DNA from 2 places in the Paenibacillus sp. FSL H8-0260 genome. Region 2 is predicted to be linked to the other one. Evidence: riboswitches for the same ligand, from Rfam matches in the RefSeq annotation. Region 2 holds a riboswitch; the other holds the start of a gene.

The links. Region 2 has a riboswitch for cyclic di-AMP ahead of MHI51_RS16715 (APC family permease). Riboswitches for the same ligand answer to the same signal wherever they lie in the genome.
Region 1: linked by a shared signal. The riboswitch ahead of MHI51_RS00545 (C40 family peptidase) and the one ahead of MHI51_RS16715 (APC family permease) in region 2 are both predicted to bind cyclic di-AMP.

The regions. Positions count from the first base shown of each region.
Region 1 covers NZ_CP150298.1:112,879-116,039, forward strand. Annotated here, with positions in the region: gene MHI51_RS00535 (GNAT family N-acetyltransferase) at 1-93, opposite strand, end outside; gene MHI51_RS00540 (C40 family peptidase) at 283-774, opposite strand; cyclic di-AMP (ydaO/yuaA leader) riboswitch at 780-922, opposite strand; gene MHI51_RS00545 (C40 family peptidase) at 1,285-1,713, opposite strand; cyclic di-AMP (ydaO/yuaA leader) riboswitch at 1,771-1,909, opposite strand; gene MHI51_RS00550 (hypothetical protein) at 2,128-2,958, opposite strand; gene MHI51_RS00555 (M1 family metallopeptidase) at 2,970-3,161, opposite strand, start outside.
Region 2 covers NZ_CP150298.1:3,779,791-3,782,951, forward strand. Annotated here, with positions in the region: gene MHI51_RS16715 (APC family permease) at 1-1,663, opposite strand, end outside; cyclic di-AMP (ydaO/yuaA leader) riboswitch at 1,788-1,947, opposite strand; gene MHI51_RS16720 (disulfide oxidoreductase) at 2,142-2,606, opposite strand; gene MHI51_RS16725 (DsbA family protein) at 2,603-3,161, opposite strand, start outside.

The sequences.
Region 1 (3,161 bases), 3.2 Mb from region 2:
ATTATATGGAGGCGTATAGCTCCACTTACAAATAGCTTCTCCGTGAATTGCCTCCATAGGAACTACATGAAAAGTTACCGAGGGATTTATCATAAGGTCAACGATCTCCTTTCACGAGGACATTGCTATATTACTAATTATATACAAAATGGGGGAGGTTCGACTCAGAAAATTTATATGAGGGGAATGTTTTACAAATTATGAGAGGGGTAAATAAGTAATAAGACAAAAAAACAAGCTCTCCTCCAAGAATTACCTTGGAAAAGAGCCTATGTACGTTATTTATTGCACATCATCATTGTCTTCCGATTCAGCAGCAACCGATTTGTAAGCATCTGTGCTCATAATGCGCTTGGCACCAACGTAGCGTTTCACGTAGTAGCTATCACTCAGAGAGCTAATGGTAACACCGCGTGAGGTAGAAGCGTGTGCGAACTTACCTTCACCGACATAAATGCCGACATGGGAGACACCTTTGCCACTTGTATTGAAGAATACAAGATCTCCGGCTCTTATATCATCACGGGAGATTGCTGTGCCCATTTGATATTGGGAACCTGATTGGTGTGGAAGGTTAATGCCAATCTTATCAAACACATACATTGTAAATCCGGAGCAATCAAATCCGTTAGTGGATATACCGCCGGATACGTATTTAGTACCGATGGCCTTGTCAATCACTTTATCCATTTTGGAATCTGCGAAAGCGCTTCCTGCTCCGATGGTGAGGATGATGGAAAAGCTTAGTACTGCTGCTGCTAACTTCTTCTTCAAAAGTGTATACCCCTTCCAAATGCCTACGAGGTTAGCTTAAGGGTTCGGTTGAAGGTCCCCTATGACCCCTCTATATAATGGAGGTCAATTCACCCAAAGTTGGTTCCCCCGTTTTCCTAATAGTTAGGAAACTCGGCTCATACTGTTGATTAGGATTAGCTTGTAATCAATACATGACAAAACCTTTGTAAATAACAACTTAATGATTACAAAAATGTTACTAAAATCTCACTGCGCTAATTGTAACAAACAGAAAGCCGCTTGGCAATCGTTTTTAACATATTAATGCAGAAAAATTGGCATTTTTACGGTAGAAAGGCATATGTAAGCGTTAATAATGACCTAATTTTTAATATAATTGCAATTTTTATCAAATAAACGTGTTTCAATTGGGCTCTAATAGTGTAAAAATATATTATGGAAAAAAGAAAAACCCGAATTTGATTACGGGCATAATCAGATTCAGGTTCATATAGTTGTAATTATGAGGTTATAGTTGTGAGGAAGGTTTCAATCGAAGGCTACAGCTTGATAAGCTGAAGTACTCATTACTCTTTTAGCGCCAACATAACGATTGGCCCAGTAGGCCTGACTGAGTGAAGTGATGGTTACTCCACGCGAAGAGGACGATTGTGCGAATTTTCCGTTTCCAACATAAATGCCGACATGGGATACTCCATTGCCAAGTGTGTTAAAGAACACTAGATCACCAGAACGCAGATTGCTTTTGGATACAGCAGTTCCAACGCTATATTGAGCTTTTGATGTACGAGGTAAAGTAAGACCTACATTCTTGAATACATATTTTGTAAATCCAGAGCAATCAAATCCGGCAGTGCTTGTACCTCCGGTTTTATAGGCAACTCCAATAGTCTTTGAGATTACAGTGTCCATCTTAGAGTCGGCAAAGGCGCTTCCTCCACCAATAGATAATGCCATTACAAGTCCTAGCGCCGCAGCGACGCATTTTTTTCTTAAATTATGTCTTTTCAAAAGATGTACTCCTTCCAAGGCCTGCGAGGTTAGCTTAAGGGTTCGGTAGAAGATTCCCTATGATCCCTGTAAAGCGAGATCAATTCACCCAAAATATGGTTCCCCCACTTCCCGGTGCAAAGGAATTAGGCGTGTTAAGCACCAAGAGAATGACGTTTCGACAGTTACACTTACGATAAATACATTTAGTTATGTAGGAATCGTTTCAATTGATTACAAAATTGTTACTAATAGCACAGGACTTATTGTAACAGAGCTTTTATGATTTTGCAAATACTCTTCAGTTATCCGTAATGAGAAAAAGTCCCAGCTCCTGAATACAGGAATTGGGACCTTTTTATTATGTCAAATAAGGTTAATTTATTGTGGAAATGCTTTGCTACACCATAGATGATATTGTGCAGAGATTCCCCACATTTTTAAGAGCGTAGAAGGTAGTGGTGAGATTTGCCGTATTATAAGTGCCGGCAGGCCGGGACAGAACAGACCCGTCAGTCCGCACACTAGCAGTAAGAGCAAGCCTCCCGCACCAAGTACAATGGAAACACCTATAGCAGGAATCAGTGACCGCAAGCAGATGAACAGTGAGGAGAACATTCCTGTACCGCCGGTGTAACCAAACTGCATATATAGAAGAAACAGGCGCACGATAAAAATATATATAAGCCATGCCAATACGTATGGTACTAAATGAAGTAACAAAGTGTAGTTAAACAAAGAGGATAAGAACAGCCCGTACATTTTTGGAGCAAGCCAGTAAAGCGGCAGCAGGGTCAGAACCCATTCGATTAGGCTAAAGACTAAGACAGGTAGTCCATAGATCTTCATGCCGGGGAAAAAGAACAGTCCGCGCTCGCCCCTTCGCTCCTGGTGGAGCTCATGCAGCAATCCTGCCCTTATGAAAGGAGAAAGCAGAAGTCGCAAGACAACAAGTCCTAGAAGCATCCATAACCAAGTGCGTATCGCAGGGTCAGTATTCAAGCTGAACTGTCCCTCGATATAATACAACAGTCTGCCCATACCGCTGCCGCCGGCGTCTTTATCTGGATAGCGCAGTAGAATTGGAATAATAGCAGATCGGATGAAACCATACATAAAGTAGCCCCAGAGCAGTCGGTAGATGAAGAGCAGAATTAAAATATAAAATTGCTCCTTCATGCTTTGCCAGCCGCGGGTTATCGATGTTCTCACAATCATTCACCTCACCAGACAAGAGTTCCGAGCACGGTTTCAAGTAGTTTAGTTACACTTAACGTCCAGCGAGAGAGCGTCTTGTGCTCTATTTCCGCCAGCCTAAAGTTGTTTAAATGTTTGCTCTCCAATAAGATGGAATGCTCAGGGTCAATCTCAGCAGAGAGAAGAGGCTTATCGCTTAACAATTGAAACGTAGTCTC
Region 2 (3,161 bases):
CAGCGGTCTTCCACTCTACCGTATCGATAAACTTCACTAACGGACGAATGATACTACGATATCTGGAACGAAGTACAATCAGGCGTACACCTGGATTCCATTCCTCCCACCGTTGCTCCATCTTATGAATGTCTTCTTCATCAAAGCCTACATACACAGCAACAACATTATCTGTTAGAGACTTCGCATAGCTGATGGAATGTAATACAGCACGTGTAACCCCTGCAACAGGAACAACTACAGTACTTCCTTTAATTACAGGTTTATCCGTAGCCGGACATATACGCAGTTGATCCGCAGTGTTCAAATAATGCTTATGAATACGGTGGAACACGAACATTACAGCAGGTAAGAAAATGAATGCCATCCATACGCTCGAGAATTTAGTAATGATAAATATAAGCGTAATCGTCAATGTAGTCAGCATACCGATGGTATTTACTACAAATCTTTTCACCCATCCAGCGGGTCTTGTTTTGATCCAATGCACCATCATCCCCAGTTGGGATAAGGTAAAAGGAATGAACACGCCAACCGCATATAGTGGAATCAAACCTTCCGTATTCCCATGGAATGCAGTCACAAGTATGATAGACATAACTCCTAGAAAAATAATGCCGTTTGAGAAACCCAGGCGGTCACCACGGACCATAAATGCATGTGGCAGATATTTATCTTTTGCAAACATAAAGGCGAGCAGCGGAAACGCTGAATATGCTGTATTAGCTGCCAAGAACAAAATCACTGCTGTAATCCCTTGAATGAAAAAGTACAATCCGCCACGGCCAAAGGTCGATTCAGCGATCTGAGAGACAACCGTAGCCTTTTCATCTGGCACAATACCATACCAATACGCCAGCACAGTGATTCCGGTAAACATAAAGCCAAGGATAAGTCCCATGATCATTAGCGTCTTGGCTGCATTCTTCTCAGCCGGTGCTTTAAAGTTTGGGATCGCATTAGATACGGCCTCAACCCCCGTTAGGGCTGAACAACCAGAGCTAAACGCTTTTAATAGTAGAAACAAACTTACATTAGATACGGCGCTGCCTATTTCAGGAACATTCGCATGCGCGCCACCCATTGCATATTTAACGATACCGGAGATAATCAGAACAACAATTGAAACCACAAACAAATACACTGGAATTGCGATAAATGAAGCCGATTCAGTCACTCCGCGAAGATTAATGATTGTTAATAAAACGATAACAGATACAGCGATGAGAACAGTATGATTATGAAGACTTGGAAAAGCCGATGTGATCGCATCCGTCCCTGCCGAGGCACTAACCGCTACGGTAAGAATGTAATCCACCAATAATGAACCCCCAGCGAGCAGCCCTGTCGGAATACCAAGATTACTCTTGGCTACGATATAAGCTCCGCCTCCTTGCGGATAAGCAAAAATCGTCTGCCGATAGGATAAAATCAGGATGGCCAGCAGGCCCAATACGGCTAATGCAATTGGCAGGGAATACCAGATGGCAGTAAACCCGGCAGCCACTAGTACAATCAGAATTTGTTCCGTTCCGTAGGCTACAGACGAGAGCGCATCAGAAGACAGAACAGCCAGTGCTTTAACCTTGGATAACTTTTCATGATCGAGTTCATTCGACTTCATCGGACGTCCGATCAATAGTCGTTTTACCTTGCTTACCATGGTGGATACAGTTCCTTTCTTTGGGAGCTGAAACGGAATTTCCGTGCGCTGTTTTCATCGGTGGATTTCATAAATGCAGACACAAAAATAAGCATACGGAAATGATCCGCATGCTTATGCATGGTCATTTTCCCACCTTGCTTACGAGGTTAGCTGGCGGATTCGGGCTGTGGTTATAGCCCTACGGTAGAGATCTGTTCGACCCGGTTCCGATTCACCCCATTGGCATGAATGCCAAGTTTGGTTCCCCCGTTTTTCCTAAGAAAATTCAGCGCATATTCAACTTCTCACAAGGTCTAATATTAGTCTACAAAGTGCCTACAGTAAAGCGTTGAAAAAAATGAAAAAAGAATGAAAAAACATCCAATAAGCTCAAATATAGCGTCTTATTGGATGCTCTCTTTCATTATCTTCAATTATCCCTCTAGCCCGTGATTTTAATACCTTTTCAGCTTTTTTGTAACTTCCAAAGTAAAAACTAAAATCCTAAGCTCTCCTCAGCATCTACTTCAATCACTTCTTCTTCCCTACGTCCATACCAAAGAAGGAGACTTATTAGAGCAAACGCTATTAAAGCTAACAAAGGAATCGTTATAAATTCGAAGTAGTTCAAGTAATCTTTATTACAAGGAACACCAACTGTACAAGGTAGAACTTTACTTAACGCTGGAATCTTCTGTTCCGCATAATGATAGATTGAGATACTGCCACCAATCAAACTTAATGGAAGCACATAAGGAATGATGCGCTTATCTCCACGGAAAGTGGCAATTCCCAACAAAAATAACTGCGGATACATAAAAATCCGCTGAAACCAGCAAAGCTTACAAGGTTCATACTTCAAGACTTCACTTAAATACAAGCTACCAGCTACAGCAACCAAAGAGACGAACCAGGCCAGATAGAGGCAGTTACGCTTGCAAAAAGATAGGAATTTTGTCACTTTGCCTCCACTGCTTTTGCGGCGGTGTTAATTTCAGATGTAATCGCTTCAATATCGAAAGGTTCAGCCGTTTTCACTCCATTAATGTAGAGCGAAGGCGTAGTTGTCACGCCTGCGTCAGTTGCCAACTGAATGTCTTTCTTCAGCTCATCTGCATAAGTTTTCTCTTGGATGTCTTTACGCAATAGATCGTAATCGATCACTAATTTCTCTTTTTCAGCAAGGCTTACCAAGAAATCCTCAGTGGCCCATTCCACGCTCTCATCCCCTTGCTGCGCATACACAGCATCATAGAACTTCCAGAATTCATCCTTATTCTGATGGTATACAGACAATGCAGCTAGTGAAGCTGTCTCAGAGTCAGGACCAACGAAAGCCATATTTACAAAGTAAAGAGCTGCTTTTCCCTCGTTGACAAAATCTTGAACAATTTTCGGTTTCATGGAGCCAGCAAATTGGGAACAAGCTGGACATTTGAAATCACCAAATTCAACAAGCTTAACAGGTGCATCCTCATTACCAATCCTAGGTAGCTCACTGTAATTGAATTCTACC